4 regions of the Pseudomonas sp. GW822-FHT02E03 genome follow, and region 2 is predicted to be linked to each of the others. Evidence: predicted binding sites of a transcription regulator. Region 2 holds the regulator's gene; each other region holds the start of a gene.
What was found. Region 2 encodes sigma-54, which starts transcription at its own class of promoters, with help from an activator protein. Its sites were predicted from a motif close to ANTGGCATNNANNTTGCTNT; they were not measured.

Region 1 (5,280 bases), on a different contig from region 2:
GTCAGCAGTCAGTGGAGTCAGCGTGTTGTTAGCCGGATCGGATGGAGTACGGCCATCCATGTAGGTATACATTTTCCAAGCGTTAGTACCCGTCTTCACGTAGTACTGATCCATGGTGTGTTCGTTGCCCTGACTGTCATAGACCTTGGTGGAAATGGTCTTGTTATAGCTGTTGGTATCCGTAGGGCTGAACGTAGCCACGGTCGGTGATGTTTCCGACGAGTTGAGGTTCAGGGTTTGGTCAATTCGGGTAGTCGGATTCGGCTTCAGGCTCGACGTATCAATTTTCAAGTCAGTCAACACACCGTTGATGATCTTGCCGTTGGCATCAACGCCATAACCCTGCAAGCGGTTGCCGTTGTTATCGACCACATAGTTTTCAGCATCAGTCTTGAACGCACCGGCACGGGTGTAGCTCAGGGAGCCATTGTCGCTGAGGATGAAGAAGCCGTTGCCCTGGATGCCCATGTCCAGCACGTTGCCGGTGTTGTTCACGTCGCCCTGGCCGAACTGCTGGGAAACGTTGGCCAGACGCACGCCGTTGCCGACGGTCTTGCTGCCGGTACCCAGGCGAGTGGCCGAGTACACGTCTTCGAATTCTGCACGGGAGGATTTGAAACCGGTGGTCGCGACGTTGGCGATGTTGTTGCCGGTCACGTCCAGTTGTTTGTTGGCTGCATAGAGACCGCTAAGGCCGATATTGAAAGACATATTCCACTCCTTTGTGCCGTGTTAGTCGGCTCTATATACCAATGGTTTGTACTTTGGACAGGGCAACGCTGCCCATGCCTGCCAGGTTCAGCATCAACTCACCGCCGGTCTGGCTGATGGTCACGCTGTTAACGGTCGCTGGCAGATAAGTAATCAGCGATGTCGCCTTGCTGTCGATGGTGGCCGTTGCGCCGAAGGTGTAAGTACCCGCCGGTGCCACCGCGCCTGCATCGTCCTTGCCGTCCCAGATGAAACTGGCGTTACCGGCACTTTGACTGCCCAACTCGAGCGTACGGATGGTCTTGCCTTCCGAGTTGGTAATCTTGACGGTGGCGGCGGAAACCGAGGTTGGCACCACGACGGTACCGTTAAGGCTCTTGGAGGTGTCGACCAGGGTTTTGTCGGTCTGCGCAATGACGGAGCGCCCCACCAGCGAAGAAGCCTGCAAGGCTTGCGAGGAGCTGTAACTACTGGCAAGGCCGCTGACCGTATCGTTCAGCGTGGTGATACCTTCCAGGCTACTGAACTGCGCCAGCTGTGCCACGAACTCGCTGTTGTCCTGAGGATCGAGCGGGTTCTGGTTTTTCAGCTGAGTCACCAACAGTTGCAGGAACGCGTCCTTGCCCAGCGCCTGGCCGCCGGTAGCGGCCGAGGTCAGGCTGTCTTTGGTGGTCGGGGTCTGGACCGAAGAATTGGCCAGAACATCGCTGATAACGCTCATATGAATCGCCCCTTATCACTGACCGAGGGTCAGGACCTTCTGCATCATGGTTTTGGCGGTGTTCATCATTTCGGCGTTGGTCTGGAACGAACGGCTCGCGGAAATCATGTCGGCCATTTCTTCGACGACATTGACGTTCGGGTAATAGACGTAGCCCTTGCCATCGGCAGCCGGATGGTTCGGCTCGTAGCGCGCTTCAAGGTTGCTCTGGTCTTCGACCACGCCCAGCACTTGCACGCCTTGACCGGCAGCGTCCTGGTTCTGGAACAGCGAATCGCTGCCGCCGCTCTGGCCGCCCTGGAACATGGTGGCGAATACCGGGTGGCGGGCACGGTAGGTCTGGTCGATGCTCGACGAGACGGTCTCGGCGTTGGCGATGTTCGAGGCGACGGTGTTCAGACGAGTGGTCTGGGCACTCATGCCGCTACCGGCAATGTTGAAAACACTGGCAAGGGACATGACTTACTCTCCACGCAGGGCTGATACCAGCCCTTTGAATTTACTGTTGAGCAGGGTGAAGCTGGCCTGGAAGTTGACCGCGTTTTCCGCGTAGTTCGACTGTTCCAGTTGAGCGTCCACGGTGTTCTGGTCGATCGACGGTTGCATTGGCGTGCGATACATCAGCGACTCGTCGCCATTGCCCATGCCTTCAGCTTCGATGTGACGGCTGTTGGTCATGTTCAAGGCGAACTTGCCGTTTTTGGTTTTCTCATTCTGCTCGGCGAGCACTTTCGAGAAGTCCAGATCCCGAGCCTTGTAGTTCGGGGTGTCGGCGTTGGTGATGTTGTTGGCCAGGACTTCGGCACGCTGAGCGCGGAAGCCCAGGGCTTGTTCATGGATACCGAGCGCTTTATCGAAGCTGATGCTCATGTCGGGAAACCTTCGGGTGACCTGATTTTTCGTAACAGGGACATAGCAAGCGCCGTGCCAATTCAAAAAAGCCCGTAAACCGGGGCTTTGCGCGCGGTGGCAAGCCGGCAATGCCAGAAAAGCGGCAACCGATTTCCGCCGCCTGCCGCTTTTCTGCCGCTTATCACGGTAGAAAGAACACCACCTGACCCTGTGGGAGCGGGCTTGCCCGCGATGACGGAGTGTCAGGCAATGAAGATGTCGACTGACATGACGCTATCGCGGGCAAGCCCGCTCCCACAGGGGTTGTGGTGATTTTTAGAGATAATTACAGGCACAAAAAAACGGGAGCCCCTGAGGACTCCCGTTTTTTTATGCCATCAACGAATCACTTCGCCTGATAAATGATCCCCGGGCTGCACTGGACCATCTGGTAATGGTCCGGCAAACCGTTCAGCGCTTCAGACGCGCCAAGGAACAGATAACCGCCCGGCTTCAGCGTGCTGTGGATGCGCAACAGGATGTCTTTCTTCACCTCGGCGGAGAAGTAGATCAGCACGTTGCGGCAGAACACGATGTCGAACTTGCCCAGGCTCGCGTAGCTGTCCAGCAGGTTGAACGAGCGAAATTCCACCCGACTCTTGATCGGCGCCTTGATCGCCCAGCGCCCTGGCCCTTTCGGGTCGAAGTAACGCTGAAGGCGCTCGGGCGACAGACCGCGGCCGATGGCCAGGCTGTCGTACTCGCCGGTCTTGCAGTTGGTCAGCATGGTGCCGGACAGGTCAGTGGCAACGATCTGCACGCCCATCTTCAACTGGCCCATGTTGACCCGTTCGAACTCATCGATGGACATCGACAGAGAATACGGTTCCTGACCCGACGAACACGCCGCCGACCAGATCCGCAGGCGCTGGCCGGGGCTTGCCTTGATCGCTGCAGGCAAGACCTTGTTCTTCAAGACTTCAAACGGATAGGTATCACGAAACCACAGGGTTTCGTTGGTGGTCATGGCATCCACCACCATCTCGCGCAAACCGCTGCGCGGCTGGGTCTGGATGCGCTGAACCAGCTCACCCAGCGATTTGATGCCCTGCTGTTCCATCAGTTTGTTGAGACGGCTCGAGACCAGGTATTGCTTGTTTTCACCGAGCAAAATGCCACAGGCTTTTTCCAGGAATACCCGGAACTGTTCAAAATCCAAATTACCCGTAGACAAAGATGCCGCCTCTTAAATCGTGTTGACCGCCAGGGACAGAAGGCCCCTAGCTGTTATCTGCTGCTTTGATCCGGTCGACTACCCGGGATGCCAGGTCATCAGGACGGAATTTGGCCAGAAAGTCATCGGCACCGACCTTCTTGACCATCGCCTGATTGAACACACCCGACAACGAAGTGTGCAGGATGATATGCAGCTTTTGCATGCGCGGATCACTGCGGATTTCGGCCGTCAGGGTGTACCCGTCCATCTCCGGCATCTCGATGTCGGAGATCATCATCAGGAACTCTTCTTCCGGCTTCTTGCCCTCATCGACCAGCTTGCGCAGGTAATCCAGCGCTTGCCGACCGTCGTTCAACGCCACCACTTCGACGCCGACGGTTTGCAGGCAACGGGTCACCTGCTTGCGCGCCACCGATGAATCGTCGACCGTTAGCACGCGCAAGGACAACGCCTTATGCTGAGTATCGACATCCACCACGCCCACCGAAATCGCTTCCGGTGTCGGTGACACTTCCGCCAGCACCTTCTCGACGTCGATGATTTCGACCAACTGATTGTCGACCCGAGTCACCGCCGTCAAGTAATGATCGCGCCCGGTGCCCTTGGGTGGCGGATGAATCTCCTCCCAGTTCATGTTGACGATGCGCTCCACCGATCGAACCAGGAAACCCTGGGTCTTGGTGTTGTACTCCGTGATGATCACGAAGGGATTGCTTTGATCTTTCAGCGCTCCGGAACCGGTCGCCATCGCCAGATCCAGAATCGGAATGGTCGCCCCCCGAATATTCGCCACACCGCACACGACAGGACTGGACTTGGGCATCAGGGTCAGTTTGGGGCATTGCAGCACCTCACGAACCTTGAACACGTTGATCCCATACAGCTGCTGGCCGTCGAGACGGAACAACAACAGCTCAAGGCGATTCTGCCCCACCAGTTGCGTGCGCTGGTTCACCGAATCCATTACACCAGCCATGCCCAGACTCCTACACCAACGCTAAGTGTGTTGCGACGCACATTCTTCACTAAACGGCACGGCGCTTGCTTTTTAACTCTTATGAACACAGAACCGACATTTTTCCGACACCTGACATCAGCCTGCCGCAGATTGCTCTGCGCGATGTCGGCCGTTTGCCTGTTCAACGCTGGCAGCCCTGCCCTTGCTGACGCGGTTACCTTGCCTGACATGCTTATCGGCGTCACTCAGGGCTTTCTTGAATTCACCGTAGAAGACTATCTGGCCACCAGTCAAACGCAAGGACGCTACGAGATCGAGGTCAATCAGCTCGATCCACGCCTGCGCATGCCTATGTGCGACAAGGAATTGACAGCCACCCTTGAGAGCCCCGCGAGGCCTCTGGGCCGGGTTACGGTCAAGGTTCGCTGCGATGGAGCCTCCCCCTGGACAGTCTTCGTACCCGCTCAAGTACGGCTGTTTCGCGACATCGTGACCACCACCCGTCCGCTCAAGCGCACAGGGATTATCGAACCTCAGGACGTAACCCTGCGAGAGCGCGATATCAGCTTGATAAATCAGGGTTTTCTGACTTCCGTCGATCAAGCGATCGGACAAAAGCTGACCCGACCAATGGTCGCTGATCAAGTGATTACCTTGGTCCATCTCGAACAGGCGGAAGTCATTCGCAAGGGCGATCAGGTGGTGATTACCGCCCGCAGTGGTACGCTCAGTGTGCGCATGCCGGGTGAAGCGCTGTCCAACGGCGGCATGAGCGAACAGATTCGCGTGAAAAACCTGAACTCCCAGCGGGTCATCAAGGCG
Region 2 (5,280 bases):
CTGCTGGTGGTGACTCACGAAGTCATCCCCGAATCGCGCCGCCATGGTCACGACAAACTGGCCAGCCTTGGGCTGCTGATCGGGTTTTGTCTGATGATGGTGATGGATACCGCGTTGGCTTGAAAAACAAGAAAAGATCGCAGCCTCGTTTCACTCGACAGCTCCTACAAGGATCGGCATACCGTAGGAGCTGTCGAGTGAAACGAGGCTGCGATCTTTTGCTGTTTATTCGCCTTCGTCGAAGAAGTTATTGATCAGTGCCACCAATGCATCCAGCGCTTCCTGTTCCTGCTCGCCTTCGGTATTCAGGTGAATTGTGGTGCCTTTGCCAGCGGCCAGCATCATCATGGCCATGATGCTTTTGCCGTCGATCATTGATTCCGGTGTACGGCCAACCCTGATCTGGCAAGGATACTGACCCGCTACCCCAACGAATTTTGCAGACGCGCGGGCATGCAGGCCCAGCTTGTTGATGATTTCGATTTCCAGAGCAGGCATCGCGATGTGAATCCTTTAGCTGAGGTCGCGGTGGCGGACCTGGACGTTCTTCAGGTTTTTTTGCAGGACCTGACCCAGACGTTCGGTCAGGTAGACAGAGCGGTGATGCCCGCCAGTGCAGCCAATGGCAATGGTGACATAGGCGCGATTGCTGGCAGCAAAGCGGGGTAGCCATTTGAGCAAGTATGAGGAAATGTCCTGGAACATCTCTTCGACGTCCGGCTGTGCCGCCAGGTACTCGGCCACCGGTTGATCGAGCCCGGACTGTGCCCGTAGCTCCGGCTTCCAGTAAGGGTTGGGCAGGCAGCGCACGTCGAACACCAGATCGGCGTCCACCGGCATGCCACGCTTGAACCCGAAAGATTCCACCAGGAACGCAGTGCCGGGCTCCGGCTGATTCAGCAGGCGCAGCTTGATGGTATCGCGTAGCTGATACAGGTTCAGATTGGTGGTATTGACTTTGAGGTCAGCCAAATCGGCGATAGGCCCCAGCAGATTGGTTTCGTCCTCTATCGCCTCCGCCAGCGAACGATTGGCGCTGCTCAACGGGTGACGACGGCGAGTTTCCGAAAAGCGCTTGAGCAAGGTTTCTTCGTCAGCGTCCAGATACAGCACATCGCACTGGATATGCCGGCTGCGGACCTCTTCCAGCAATTCGGGGAACCGTGACAGATGGCTCGGCAGGTTGCGCGCATCGATGGACACGGCCACCAGCGGTTGTGCCAGTTCGGTGTGAATCAGCGCACGTTCGGCCAGCTCCGGCAGCAAGCCGGCAGGCAGGTTGTCGATGCAGTAGTAGCCGTTGTCCTCGAGCACATCGAGGGCGGTACTTTTACCTGAGCCGGAGCGGCCACTGACGATGATCAGGCGCATGATTAGTGACCGTTCTGCTCGTCCAGGACAACCTGATACAAGGCTTCGTTGCTCGGGGCGCTGCGCAGTTTTTCACGCACTTCCTTGCGATCCAGCATGCTGGCAATCTGGCGCAGCAATTCCAGGTGTGCATCGGTGGCGGCTTCCGGGACCAGCAGCACAAACAGCAAGTCAACCGGGGCACCGTCGATGGCATCGAAATCGATAGGGGCTTCCAGGTGCAGCAGCGCACTGATTGGCGAGGTGCAGCCTTTGAGCCGGCAGTGGGGGATGGCGATGCCGTTGCCGAAACCGGTAGAACCGAGTTTCTCACGGGCAATCAAGGCCTCGAAGACGTCCTGCATTTCCAGATCCGGTACTTCGCGGTGGATAAGGTTGGCAATTTGCTCGAGGGCTTTCTTTTTACTGCCACCCGGCGCGTTCACTTGGGAACGGCCGGGGGTCAGGATGGTTTCTAGTCGGATCATGGATTGGGGGTGTTAACGACCGGTCGCGCCCTGGAGGAGGCTCTGGGTCTTTTCCTTATGCTTTTTAAGTTGGCGATCCAGCTTGTCGGTCAGCAGGTCGATGGCGGCATACATGTCCGTATGCTCGGCATTGGCGACCACTTCTCCGCCGGGAATATGCAGCGTGGCTTCGATCTTCTGCAGCAGTTTTTCGACGTTCATCGTGACTTGCACATTGGTGATCTTGTCGAAATGCCTCTCTAATCGGTCGAGTTTTTCGCCGATGTAGGTGCGCAGGGGTTCGGTCACTTCCAGTTGGTGTCCACTGATGTTGACTTGCATACAGCTTCTCCTTCGTTGCCAGTGCATAAAGCGGCAGGCAGAAATGCCTGCCACTGGAACGCTGTGGCGAGCCCGGCGGCTACATCAACCGCTTCCGTTCGCTGGAAGGCGCGATCCCCAGGGATTCGCGGTACTTGGCGACGGTGCGACGGGCTACCTGAATGCCTTGTGCCTCCAGTAAACCAGCGATCTTGCTGTCACTCAACGGCTTTTTCTGATTTTCCGCGGCAACCAGTTTTTTGATGATCGCGCGGATCGCCGTGGACGAGCATTCACCGCCTTCAGAGGTACTGACGTGGCTGGAAAAAAAGTATTTCAGTTCATAGATGCCCCGTGGGGTATGCATGAATTTTTGCGTGGTTACCCGTGAAATCGTCGATTCATGCATGCCGACTGCTTCGGCAATGTCATGCAGCACCAACGGCTTCATGGCTTCGTCACCGTATTCGAGAAAGCCGCGTTGATGCTCGACGATCTGGGTGGCGACTTTCATCAGGGTTTCATTGCGGCTTTGCAGGCTCTTGATGAACCAGCGAGCCTCCTGCAGCTGATTACGCATGAAGGTGTTGTCAGCGCTGGTATCGGCGCGGCGCACGAAACCGGCATATTGGGCATTGACCCGCAGGCGTGGCACTGATTCCTGGTTCAGCTCCACCAGCCAGCGCTCGTTGTCCTTGCGCACGATCACGTCGGGAACGACGTATTCGGCTTCGGTGGACTCGATTTGTGAACCCGGGCGTGGGTTGAGGCTCTGGACCAATTCGATGACCTGGCGCAGCTCATCTTCCTTGAGCTTCATGCGGCGCATCAGCTGGCTGTAATCGCGGCTGCCGAGCAGGTCGATGTAATCGGTGACCAGGCGCTTGGCTTCGGCCAGCCAAGGGGTCTTGGCGGACAACTGGCGCAGTTGCAGTAGCAGGCATTCACCGAGGTTGCGGGCGCCGATGCCAGCGGGTTCGAATTGCTGGATGCGGTGCAGGACGGCTTCGATTTCGTCCAGTTCGATGTCCAGTTCCGGGTCGAACGCTTCGAGGATTTCCTCGAGGGTTTCGTCCAGGTAGCCCTGATTGTTGATGCAGTCGATCAGGGTTACGGCGATCAGGCGATCGGTGTCGGACATCGGTGCCAGGTTCAGTTGCCAGAGCAAATGGCTTTGCAGGCTTTCACCGACCGATGTGCGGGTGGTGAAATCCCACTCATCGTCATCGTTGCTAGGCAGGCTGCTGGCGCTGGTCTGGTAGACATCCTCCCAGGCTGTGTCGACGGGCAATTCGTTGGGGATGCGCTCGTTCCAGTCGCCTTCCTCAAGGTTATCCACCGTCGGGGCGGTTTCCTGGTAGGAGGGTTCCTGAATGTCGGCGTTGGGTTTCTGTTCGGCGCTATCGGCCAAGGGGTCGGCGTTATCGAAGTCGTCGCCTTCTTCCTGGCGTTCGAGCATCGGATTGGACTCCAGAGCCTCCTGGATTTCCTGTTGCAGGTCCAGGGTCGACAATTGGAGCAGGCGGATGGCCTGTTGCAGCTGCGGTGTCATCGTCAGCTGCTGGCCCATTCTCAAGACTAGCGATGGTTTCATGGCAGGGGCTTAACACCTTATTCGCCGGCGCACATGCGCCATCCACTACAGGGCGCCGAAGCGCCAAACATAAGCAAATTATATGCCCGAAACTGAAGTGTTTGCCTAGAGCGCTGTAACAATAAAAAGTTATTGATTTTTTATTGAAACGAGCGCCCCTTCGACGACCCGGGCACCTCAGGTGCTTACAGGCGGAACTCGTGGCCCAGATACACTTCCTTGACCAGTTCATTGGCGAGGATGGTGGCGGAGTCACCTTCAGCAATCAGTTGGCCATCGTTGACGATGTAGGCGGTTTCGCAGATATCCAGGGTCTCACGAACGTTGTGGTCCGTGATCAGCACGCCAATGCCTTTAGCCTTGAGGTGATGGATGATCTGCTTGATGTCACCCACCGAAATCGGGTCCACGCCGGCGAAAGGTTCGTCGAGGAGGATGAATTTCGGGTTGGTAGCCAGTGCCCGGGCGATTTCCACACGGCGGCGTTCACCACCGGACAGGCTCATGCCGAGATTGTCGCGGATGTGATGGATGTGAAATTCCTGCAGCAGACTTTCCAGCTCTTGGCGACGACCGGCCTGATCGAGCTCCTTGCGGGTCTCGAGGATGGCCATGATGTTGTCGGCCACCGACAGTTTGCGGAAGATCGACGCTTCTTGCGGAAGATAGCCGATGCCCGCCTTCGCACGACCGTGCATCGGCTGGTGGCTGACGTCCAGGTCATCGATCAGTACGCGGCCTTGATCGGCCTGTACCAGGCCGACAATCATATAGAAACAGGTGGTTTTACCGGCGCCGTTAGGGCCAAGCAGGCCGACGATCTGACCGCTGTCGATGGACAGGCTGACGTCGCGCACGACCTGACGGCTCTTGTAGCTCTTGGCCAGATGCTGAGCTTTCAGAGTTGCCATTACTGGGCCTTTTGCTCGTCGGTTTTCTTCTTCGGCTGGATCACCATGTCGATGCGAGGGCGTGCCTCGGTGACCTTGTTACCCGTGGCGCGACCGGCGCTCGCAAGCTTTTTGACCGTGTCGTAGACGATTTTTTCGCCTTGGGTGACGTTGTTGTCCTTATCGATGACCTTGGCGCGATCGATCAGCACTACGCGGTTTTGCGAGGCGTGGTACTGGATAGTTACGCCGTAGCCCTGGACCGGCTTGGTATCGCCCGCCGTTTGCAGTTGCTCGAAGTAGGCGAGGTTGCCCACCGAAGTCACCACGTCGATGTCGCCGGTAGGGGTGCGGGTGATGGTCACGGTATTGCCGGTGACCTTCATCGAGCCTTGGGTGATGATCACATCGCCCTTATAGGTGGCAACGCCGTTCTTGTCGTCCAGTTGGGCATCGTCGGCCTGAATGCGGATAGGCTGCTCTTGATCGTTCGGCAGAGCCCAGGCGCTCACGCTTCCCAGTGCTGCGCCCAGACTGAGCAAAATAGGGAGAGTTTTAACGAGCCTCATACTGTCCTCTTACGTTCGATAGCAGGTGTATCCTGCTTTCTTTCAGGTACGCTTTCATTCCGTTGCCTGTCGATACACCGCCAGCGCCG
Region 3 (5,280 bases), on a different contig from region 2:
AGGCCAGAGTCTCGACCAAAAAAACCGCCAGGGTTTCGGTAGTCGCCTCTGGGGCCACGGCAAACAGCTTGCTGGGTTTACGCGCGGTGGCTTTGATGTCGGCATTCGACGGGAAGTGGAAGTTCAGAGCCCGCTCGGCGGCCTCATTGAGCTTCTTTGAATCGGGCTCGTATGGAGAGATCGGATCCCTGTCCGGTGGGTTGGGCGTAACCTTGAACATAAGCTGGCTTCTCTGATTGGGTGCCAACCCTCCTGCTGCTAAACGAGAGGGAGGCAGCTGTACGCAGGTTAGCAGACCGGGGAAGCTAGCAAAGCCGGCGCGCCCGAAGGCGCCCTGCGCACAACCACCATCAAGTGCAGGCATGGGAATGCCTGACTGACAAGAGCTTGTGCACCTTGCTTGTAACCCCGGGCTGCTAAACCCGATCACTGATGGGCAGTGACGCGAATCAAGTTACCGAGCAACCCCAAGGCGCACAAGCCGGCGGATTCTGGCGTAAGCGTAGGCAACGGCGCAAGATCTTGTAGCTTTCAGGAAGTAACCTTCAGGGCTTTTAAACACGCGCATTCCGGCAATGTTGCAAATCCCTGTGGGAGCGGGCTTGCTCGCGAAAGCGGCGTGTCAGGCGACATCAATATTGACTGTGCCGCCGTCTTCGCGAGCAAGTCGAATCGTCGCACCGCCGCTCCCACAGGGATTCGCGCTTAACTCACTGGCATTGCTCAAGCCCAAATAGAACGTAGCCGCATGCACTTTTAAAGAGCCATGCCTGACACCGTGCACCAGTGCGAAGCGGTTTCCTGAGCTATTCCTTCCTTCAGCTCAAACGTCCGCCCACCCGCTCGCGGGGGCCGGAAGCCTGATGAGACGCGCATGGGCCGGTGTCTTTATCACATTTCCCCATCGTTCAGAGGCCGGTTTTCCAGAGCTGAGGAAGTCACACACCGCGGACTGGCACAAAGGCTGCATTGTTCCCCTCAGGCCCATCGAAAACAGATGGGCAGCCCACTCGGTCAACGATGATCGAGCGGCCGAGCAGGTCGTGGGCAACATCGGTGGATCCGGCGAAGGCGCCAGGTCGAACACCGCGAAGAACAGGCAAAGACGCCTGAAACCGAGAGGTTTCAGGCGTTTTTTTTTGCTTTTTTTAACCGTGATTGGCTTTGGCTGGGTGCTTACTATGAATTCCAATGTTGCCGCGTTGAACAAACTGCAAACACTGATCGTGATCGGCAATGGCATGGTCGGACATCATTGTGTCGAGCAGCTCATCGAGCGCGGTGCCCTCGACCACTACCGGCTGCATGTCTTCAGTGAAGAGCCGATGCGCGCCTACGACCGGGTGCATCTGTCCGAGTATTTCGGCGGTCGCGATGCCGAGTCGCTGGCTCTGGGCGAAGCCTCTCTGTACCAGACGCCGGGCGTTACTTTGCATCTGGGCGTGCCGGTGCTGGAAATCGACCGAGCGCGACGCCAGGTGATCACCGCACAAGGTTGCGTCGCTTACGACAAACTGGTTCTGGCCACCGGGTCTTATCCCTTCGTGCCGCCTATTGAAGGTGCGGAAGGTGACTCGCGCCTGGTCTATCGCACTCTGGAAGACCTCGACGCGATTCGTGCCGCGGCGGCCAATGCGCGGCGTGGCGTGGTGGTCGGAGGTGGCCTGCTCGGTCTGGAAGCCGCCAATGCCCTGAAAAGCCTGGGCCTGGAAGCGCATGTGGTGGAATTTGCCCCGCGCCTGATGCCGGTGCAGCTGGACGAGCAGGGTGGCCTGGCATTGAAGGCGCAAATCGAGCGGCTCGGTGTTGGCGTGCATCTGTCCCGTGGCACGCAGTCGATCAGTGCTGGCGAGGAATACCGTTATCGGATGAATTTTGCCAACGACGAATTTTTGGAAGCCGACCTGATCGTGTTCTCTGCCGGCATCCGCGCGCAAGACGCGCTGGCCCGCCAATGTGCGCTGGACATCGGTCCGCGTGGCGGCGTGGTGATTGACGATCAGTGCCTGACCAGCGATCCGAACATCTACGCCATCGGCGAGTGTGCCGCCTGGAACGGCAGCCTCTTCGGTCTGGTCGCCCCTGGTTATCAGATGGCCCGTGGCGTCGCGACGCTGCTGTGCAATCAAGTGGCGGAGCCGTTCCAGGGCGCCGACATGTCGACCAAGCTCAAACTGCTCGGCGTCGATGTCGGCTCCATCGGTGATGCTCATGCCCAGACCCCGGGTGCGCGCAGTTATCAGTTCATCGATGAAGCGACGGCCAGCTACCGCCGCCTGGTGGTGGATGCTGACAGCAAGCGCGTGCTCGGCGCGGTGTTGGTCGGCGACAACAGCTATTACGACACCTTGCTGCAATACATGCAGAACGGCATTGCCTTGCCGTCGGAACCCGCCAGCCTGATTCTGCCATCGTCCACCGGCGCGCCAACCCTGGGCCCGGGCGCGCTGCCCGAGTCGGCGACCGTTTGCTCGTGCCATAACGTCACCAAGGGCTCGATCTGCTCGGCCATCGACGGTGGCTGCACCGACCTCGGCCTGCTCAAGTCGCAGACCAAGGCTTGCACCGGTTGCGGCGGTTGCGCGGGGCTGCTCAAGCAAGTGTTCGAGCATGAATTGATTGCCCGTGGTGTCAGTGTCGACAAGAGCCTGTGTGAACACTTCGCCTACACCCGTCAGGAGCTTTATGCGCTGGTGCGGGTAGAAGGGGTGATCACTTTCGAAGAGCTGCTGGCAAAACATGGCCGTGGTCACACCGGTTGCGACGTGTGCAAACCGGCGGTGGGCTCGATCCTCGCTTCGTGCTGGAACCAGCCGATCATGGACGCCTCGCTGGTGCCGCTGCAGGACACCAACGACACCTTCATGGCCAACATGCAGAAAAACGGCACCTATTCGGTGGTGCCGCGCATCGCCGGGGGCGAGATCACCGCCGACAAGCTGATTGCGATTGGCGTGGTGGCGAAGAAATACGACCTCTACACCAAAATCACCGGCGGCCAGCGGATCGACTTGTTCGGCGCGCAGTTGCATCAGTTGCCGGACATCTGGTCCGAGTTGATTGAGGCCGGTTTCGAAACCGGGCATGCCTACGGCAAATCGACCCGCACGGTGAAGTCTTGCGTGGGCAGCACCTGGTGCCGTTACGGCGTGCAGGACAGCGTGAAAATGGCCCTGACTCTCGAGGATCGCTACAAAGGCCTGCGTTCGCCGCACAAGCTCAAGTTCGCGGTCTCCGGTTGTACCCGTGAATGTGCCGAGGCGCAGAGCAAAGACGTGGGCGTGATCGCCACCGAGAACGGCTGGAACCTCTACGTGGCCGGGAACGGCGGCATGCGCCCACGCCACGCCGAGCTGTTCGCCACCGACCTGGACGATGAAACCCTGATCCGTTACATCGACCGCTTCCTGATGTTCTACATCCGCACCGCCGACAAATTGCAGCGCACCTCGGTCTGGCGCGAAAGCCTGGAGGGCGGTCTGGATTACCTCAAGGACGTGATCATCAACGACAGCCTGGGACTTGGCGCGGAACTTGAAGCGCAGATGCAACTGGTGGTCAACCGCTACGAATGCGAATGGGCCAACGCCCTCAAAGACCCGGAAAAACTCAAGCGCTTCCGCACCTTCGTCAACGATCAACGCCCGGACCCGGACATCCATTTTGTTCAGGAACGCGGTCAGCGCCGGCCGATCATGGCTGCCGAACTCAACCTTATCCCTGTCACCGAGGAGAATGCCTGATGAGCCAGTCCACTACCCAGCGTGTCGAAGCCCCTGCAACCGCAGCCAATGCCCAAGCCTGGCAGGCGGTGTGCAGCCAGCAGGATCTGGTCAGCAACTCCGGCGTCGTGGTCTGGCTCGACGGCGCGCAGGTGGCGCTGTTCTACCTGCCGCAGGCCGAAGGTCGCACCCTCTACGCCATCGACAACCATGATCCGCAATCCGGCGCGAACGTCATCGGCCGCGGACTGATCGGCAGCCTCAAGGGTGATCTGGTGGTAGCGTCGCCGATCTACAAGCAGCATTTTCGTCTCGAAGACGGCAGTTGCCTGGAGTACCCGGAGCAGCGTCTGCGGGTGTGGCCGGTGCGCCTGAACGCCGGCGTTGTGGAAGTCGCGGCGGCTTGATCGCTGCTCTGAACCGTATCGGAGAACGTTGATGAAGACAGCCGCACAGTTGCTCAAACTGAAAGTCGTGCAAAACCAGCAGGTGCACAGCATCGCACCGGATCAGATGGTCCTCGACGCCCTGAAAATGATGGCCGAAAAGAACGTAGGTGCGTTGCCCGTCATCGAAGACGGGCAGGTGGTCGGTGTCATCAGCGAGCGCGACTATGCGCGCAAGGTGGTGCTTCAGGGGCGATCTTCGGTCGGCACGCCGGTGCGCGAGATCATGAGCGCGCCGGTGGTGACCGCCGACAGTCAGCAGAGTATCGAGCGCTGCATGGCGGTCATGACCGACAGTCATTTGCGCCATCTGCCCGTGCTGGAGAGCGGCGAACTGATCGGGCTGTTGTCGATTGGCGATCTGGTCAAGGAAGCCATCGTCGAGCAGGCCGATTTGATTCGGCAACTGGAACACTACATTCGCGGGCATTGAGGGCTGAGCGGGAACGAGCAGGCCATGTCTACGGTGCAGTAGACATGGCCTGTTCGGTACGGGCTTTAATTCGGGTTCGATACTCGTCAGCTCATCCAGTTGCCGCCATCGACGTTATAGGTCTGCGCCACGATGTAATCGCTCTCGGCCGATGCCAGGAAGATCGCCATACCGACCAGATCATCCGCCGTGCCCATGCGCCCATAGGGTACTTCCTGACCCGCCAGCTTTTTCTTTTCCCCAAGCGGCCGGTTTTCATATTTGGCGAACAGCGCGTCGACACCATCCCAATGCTCACCGTCCACCACGCCCGGCGCGATGGCGTTCACGTTGATGTTATGGGGAATGAGATTGAGGCCGGCCGATTGCGTGAGGCTGATCACCGCGGCTTTGGTCGCGCAATACACCGCGACGAGCGCTTCACCCCGTCGACCGGCCTGACTGGCCATATTGATGATCTTGCCGCCATGGCCCTGACGGATCATCTGCTTGGCCGCGGCCTGCAGCGTAAACAGAGTGCCGGACACGTTGATCGAGAACAGCCGTTCGTAGCTGTCGCGAGAAATCTCGGTAATCGGCGCGAGATCAAACAGTGCCGCGTTGTTGATCAGGATATCGAGCTTGCCTGTGGTCGCGATGACCGCCGCGATGGCTCCGTCGATGGATTGCTGATCAGTCA
Region 4 (5,280 bases), on a different contig from region 2:
AAACGCTGCGGGACCAACTGGAATACCGCACCGTTGCCTGCACCCAAACCGAGCATGGTGCAGACGAAAAGCGCCAACGCGGCGTAGGAACTCGGCAGATTGAAACCTACCGTTGCAATGCAGATCGCTGCCACGGTGTACATCGCCAGCAAGGTGCGAATCCCGCCGAAGCGATCCGCCAGCGCGCCGCCCAATGGACGCATCAGGCTGCCACCGAACACACAAGCGGCGGTGTAGTAGCCGGCAGTCACCGGGCTCAGGCCGTACTGGTCGTTGAAGTAGCCGGGCAGGGCGCTGGCCAGACCGATGAAACCGCCGAAGGTCACGCTATAGAAAAACATGAACCACCAGCTGTCGCGGTCACCCAAGGCCTTGAAGTAGTCAGACACGGACTTGGCTTTCGGGCGCTCGGGTGCATTTTTGGCCAGCCAGGTAAAGACGATCAGGGTCAGGACCAGCGGGATCAGGGCGAAGCCGAACACGTTGCTCCAGCCAAACGCGGCGGCCAGCACCGGGGCAATCAAGGCGGCCAGCACGGTGCCCGAGTTACCGGCACCGGCGATGCCCATGGCTTTGCCTTGGTGCTGCGGCGGGTACCATTGCGAGGCCAACGGCAGGGCGACGGCGAAGGACGCACCGGCCATGCCGAGGAACAGGCCCAGCAACAGTGCGTGCTCGTAACTGTGGATGCCGACTTTCCAGGCGACGAACAGGGCGCAGATGACGATCACCTGGCCGATTATCCCGGCGGTTTTTGGCGACAGGCGATCAGCCAGCAGGCCCATCGCAAAGCGCAATACGGCCCCGGCCAGAATCGGCGTGGCCACCACCAGCCCACGCTGTTGGGTGGTCAGGTGCAGATCAGCGGCGATCTGCACCGCGAGAGGGCCGAGCAGGTACCAGACCATGAAGCTCAGATCGAAATAGAGGAAGGCTGCGAACAGTGTCGGGGTATGGCCGGATTTCCAGAAGCTTGAATTCATCGCGCACCTCAGCTGTCAGGCGTATCAAGAAGGAGTCATGAGCTTGCAGGTGGGGCGCCGCAACGGCCGCACCACCAGCCCCGGTCTCTGGGGCCAAAACGGAAAAACGCCGCTACCCGATCCGCCAGGAGGCGAATGAGGTGAGCGACGTCTTCGTCGTAGGTGGGGCAACCGCCGTTGGTTACCTGTAGTGATTACTTAGCGAGAACTGTGCCAACACGTGAGATCGCGTTATGGCCATCGCGGGCAAGCCCGCTCCCACAGGTTTTGTGGACACCGAAGATCCATGTGGGAGCGGGCTTGCCCGCGATGGCGTCCGCCAATGCACCACAAGGCTTCAGCCAAGCAGTTCACTCATGGCAATGATCTGCTCCGCCACCTGGATCAGCTTCTGCTGGCGGCTCATGGCCTGGCGGCGCATCAGGGTGTAGGCCTGTTCTTCGTTGCAGTCCTTCATCTTCATCAGCAGCCCCTTGGCCAGCTCGATGCGCTTGCGCTCGGCCAGTTGCTGGTCGCGAGCGTGCAGTTGCGCGCGTAGGGCCTGGTCGCTTTCAAAGCGCGCCATGGCCACGTCGAGAATCGGCTGCAAGCGTTGTGCGTGAATGCCTTCGACGATGTAGGCACTGACGCCGGACTTGATCGCGCGGCGCATCACGTCGGGGTCGTGCTCGTCGGTGAACATCACAATCGGCCGTGGTTGGTCACGGGTCACCAGCACCACTTGCTCCATCACATCGCGGCTCGGTGACTCGGTATCGATCAAAATCACGTCCGGGCGCACCGTTTCGACGCGCGCGGGCAGGTCAATGGTCAGGCCGGACTCGTCGATGACCTCGAACCCGGCTTCGGTCAGAGCCGCCTTCAGGCGCCCGACTTTTTTCGCAGTGTCATTGATCAGCAGGATACGCAACATATTCGCAGGCTCCTGTCAGCGGCTGGCGAGAAGGGGAGCGCTGTCGCTCATGGCGTGCAGCGTGAAGCTGCGGGCATAGCCAGCCGGGTCCGAGCCGTCCCAGACTTTGCCGTCGATCAGTTGACTGCTGCGCATTTCCTGACTCCGGGCGGGCACACCGACAGCAGTGGCGGCCTCACGGTAGAAGTCTAGTTGCTGGACCTGACGGGCCACGCCGAGGTAGTCCGGGTCGTCACGCAACAAACCCCAGCGCCGGAACTGGGTCATGAACCACATGCCGTCGGACAAATACGGCAGATTGACCTCGCCACCACCGTGGAAACGCATGGCGTGCGGGTCTTGCCAGCGATTGCCCAGACCGTCGGCGTAATCACCGAGCAAGCGTGGTTCGATGCAGTCGAGCGGTGCATCCAGATATTCCGGCGCACTCAACAGTTGCGCGGTGCTGTGGCGATTTTCGTGGCTGGCTTCGATGAATCGGCTGGCTTCGAGGATTGCCATCACCAATGCCCGTGCGGTGTTGGGGTATTGCTCGACAAAGGCGCGGGTGCAGCCGAGGACTTTTTCCGGGTGATCGGGCCACAGGGTCTGGCTGGTGGCCATCGTAAACCCGAGATTCTGCTGCACCGCACTGGCCGCCCATGGCTCGCCGACGCAGAAACCGTCGATGCGCCCGGCTTGCAGGTGCGCGACCATTTGCGGCGGCGGCACCACCACGCTGTCGACATCCTGCAACGGATGAATGCCCTGACTCGCGAGCCAGTAATACAGCCACATGGCGTGGGTGCCCGTAGGAAATGTCTGAGCGAAGGTCAGTTTTGGGCGACTTTGGTGCACGTGACGATCGAGTGCTTCAGGACTGGTCACACCCAGGGCCTGCAAGCCGTGGGAGAGGTTGATGCTCTGACCGTTCTGGTTCAGGCCCATGAGCACGGCCATGTCGGTGGAGGCTACGCCGCCGATGCCCAGGTGCACGGCGTAAATCAGGCCGTACAGGCTGTGGGCGGCGTCGAGTTCGCCGCTGACCAGTTTGTCACGCAGGTTGGCCCAGGACGATTGGCGCTTGAGGTTCAGAGTCAGGCCATAAGGTTGGGCAAAGCCCTGAGTGGCGGCGACTACCACTGAGGCGCAGTCGCTCAGGGCCATGAAGCCGAGGTTGATTTCAGTCTTTTCCGGGGCATCGCTGCCGTTGACCCAGGCCAGAGGGCCGGCTGATGGTTCGTTCATCGATTTCGCACCTTCCAAAAAAAAGCGTCGTCCCAAGGCCCTTGCGTGGGCAAAGCCGGGTGACGACGCCATTGTCCTTCCACTCATCCCGCCGTTGGCATGAGTGCTGATGCCTGTAATTGGTGCAAGGCATATGCCATCGCCGGCTGATTTTGTTGCGCGCCTCGCCTGTGGGCCCGATGCACGGCTATAATCGCCGCCTCTCATCGCCAACCGAGTCAAGCCTGCCCATGTACACCCTGGCCCGTCAGCTGCTGTTCAAACTTTCCCCGGAAACCTCCCACGATCTGTCCTTGGACCTGATCGGCGCGGGCGGGCGTTTGGGCCTTAACGGTTTGCTGTGCAAGGCACCGGCGAAACTGCCGGTAACGGTCATGGGCCTGGAGTTCCCGAACCCGGTGGGTTTGGCGGCCGGTCTGGACAAGAACGGTGCGGCGATCGATGGTTTTGCCCAATTGGGTTTCGGTTTCGTCGAAATCGGCACCATTACGCCGCGACCGCAACCGGGCAACCCGAAACCACGGATTTTCCGCTTGCCGGACGCCGAGGCGATCATCAACCGCATGGGGTTCAATAACCTCGGCGTCGATCACTTGCTCGCTCGCGTGGCGGCGGCCAAGTACAAGGGCGTGCTGGGCATCAACATCGGCAAGAACTTCGACACCCCGGTTGAACGTGCGGTCGATGACTACCTGATCTGCCTGGACAAGGTCTATGCCCACGCCAGCTACGTGACGGTCAACGTCAGTTCACCGAATACCCCGGGCCTGCGCAGCCTGCAATTCGGCGATTCGCTCAAGCAATTGCTCGCCGACCTGGCCACCCGCCGGGCGGAACTGGCCCTGCGTCACGGCAAGCATGTTCCGTTGGCGATCAAGATCGCGCCGGACATGACTGATGAAGAAACCGTTCAAGTCGCTCAAGCGTTGATCGAAACCGGGATGGACGCGGTGATTGCCACCAACACCACCCTGAGCCGCGTTGGCGTCGAAGGCATGGAGCATGGTGACGAGGCGGGCGGGTTGTCTGGCGCACCGGTTCGCGACAAGAGCACTCACACTGTGAAGGTGCTGGCGGCGGAATTGGCCGGTCGCTTGCCGATCATTGCCGTGGGCGGTATCACTGAAGGCAAGCACGCGGCTGAGAAAATCGCCGCGGGTGCGAGTTTGGTGCAGATTTACTCTGGCTTTATCTATAAAGGCCCGGCGCTGATTCGTGAATCGGTGGATGCCATAGCGGCCCTGCGCTGAAGATTCATCTGCGGCGATGAGGATTAACTGTGGCAAGGGAGCTTGCTCCAGCTGGGCTGCGAAGCGGCCCCAAAACCAGTCAATCAGGTGTGTCAGGTAAAACACGGTTGCAGGGTTTACGACTGCTTCGCAGCCGAGCGGGAGCAAGCTCCCTCGCCACAAAAGCGCTCTTGTAACGGATATATGGGCATAAAAAAGGGCTCCTCGAAGGAGCCCCTGGGCCGAAGCCCGCCGTCCGGATGGGACGTGCGTGGTTAAGTCGTTGCGTAATCAGATTGTCGTGTCGGAGTGTGTGCCCTGTATTAGCCGACGGCGTGAAGTTCGTTGAGTCTGTGGATTCCCGCAGTGCCGGTCATACCGTCCCAGTTGTCGCCGCGTCCTTCTCGCCAGCCATTGATCCAGGCTTGGCGTACCGACGGTAGAGTAAAAGGGCAAAGCTCACGGGATTTACCACCAACGCCATATTGATATCCGCGCAAAAATGCTCTTTCCAACGGATCACGCTTAAGTCTTCTCATAGGGTGTTTCCCTCACTTGTTGACTGTTTTTATCGCGTCGACCTCAATCGAGGTCAGGCAGAAAAATCCTGCCGTTGGCGGCTCGCTGCCGGCGTCGCGAGCCAAGGTGTTGACGCCGTTGCGACGTCAACCTGAGTTGAGTTCTAACCAATGCGTCACACCGAGGGAATGATCGTTTTGTCATAAGAACGTAACCATAAAGATGCTATGGCCATAAGTAACACGATATTTGTCCCGTGTTCATTGGCCAAAGCCCGGTATGATCGGCCCTGCGCGGGATGAGAGGGTTGAGGCCTTTAACGAGAATGACACCCGTTCACTTGGGGACTATTCGACGAAGGGTCGACTTATGACATTTTGTTGCATCAACTTTTTTATCTGCCCTGGCA

Region 1: flgB (flagellar basal body rod protein FlgB) is a predicted target of sigma-54. The motif match lies at 2,345-2,364, and genes of this name have one in related genera.
Region 3: nirB (nitrite reductase large subunit NirB) is a predicted target of sigma-54. The motif match lies at 952-971, and genes of this name have one in related genera.
Region 4: AC1RQB_RS14940 (CmpA/NrtA family ABC transporter substrate-binding protein) is a predicted target of sigma-54. The motif match lies at 3,245-3,264, and genes of this name have one in related genera.

What each region holds. Positions count from the first base shown of each region.
Region 1 is NZ_JBXAOA010000028.1:37,408-42,687, reverse strand. Features, by position in the region: gene flgE (flagellar hook protein FlgE) at 1-711, opposite strand, end outside; gene flgD (flagellar hook assembly protein FlgD) at 743-1,432, opposite strand; gene flgC (flagellar basal body rod protein FlgC) at 1,448-1,891, opposite strand; gene flgB (flagellar basal body rod protein FlgB) at 1,895-2,302, opposite strand; gene cheR (protein-glutamate O-methyltransferase CheR) at 2,670-3,497, opposite strand; gene AC1RQB_RS19995 (chemotaxis protein CheV) at 3,544-4,476, opposite strand; gene flgA (flagellar basal body P-ring formation chaperone FlgA) at 4,558-5,280, shown strand, end outside.
Region 2 is NZ_JBXAOA010000004.1:51,968-57,247, reverse strand. Features, by position in the region: gene AC1RQB_RS04535 (ZIP family metal transporter) at 1-123, shown strand, start outside; gene AC1RQB_RS04530 (HPr family phosphocarrier protein) at 226-498, opposite strand; gene rapZ (RNase adapter RapZ) at 514-1,371, opposite strand; gene ptsN (PTS IIA-like nitrogen regulatory protein PtsN) at 1,374-1,838, opposite strand; gene hpf (ribosome hibernation-promoting factor, HPF/YfiA family) at 1,851-2,159, opposite strand; gene AC1RQB_RS04510 (RNA polymerase factor sigma-54) at 2,239-3,732, opposite strand; gene lptB (LPS export ABC transporter ATP-binding protein) at 3,918-4,643, opposite strand; gene lptA (lipopolysaccharide transport periplasmic protein LptA) at 4,643-5,191, opposite strand; gene lptC (LPS export ABC transporter periplasmic protein LptC) at 5,178-5,280, opposite strand, start outside.
Region 3 is NZ_JBXAOA010000010.1:105,453-110,732, reverse strand. Features, by position in the region: gene AC1RQB_RS10590 (DUF6124 family protein) at 1-220, opposite strand, end outside; gene nirB (nitrite reductase large subunit NirB) at 1,182-3,743, shown strand; gene nirD (nitrite reductase small subunit NirD) at 3,743-4,129, shown strand; gene AC1RQB_RS10575 (CBS domain-containing protein) at 4,161-4,601, shown strand; gene AC1RQB_RS10570 (L-iditol 2-dehydrogenase) at 4,688-5,280, opposite strand, start outside.
Region 4 is NZ_JBXAOA010000017.1:55,359-60,638, reverse strand. Features, by position in the region: gene AC1RQB_RS14950 (nitrate/nitrite transporter) at 1-983, opposite strand, end outside; gene AC1RQB_RS14945 (ANTAR domain-containing response regulator) at 1,321-1,896, opposite strand; gene AC1RQB_RS14940 (CmpA/NrtA family ABC transporter substrate-binding protein) at 1,912-3,123, opposite strand; gene AC1RQB_RS14935 (quinone-dependent dihydroorotate dehydrogenase) at 3,354-4,373, shown strand; gene rmf (ribosome modulation factor) at 4,676-4,891, opposite strand.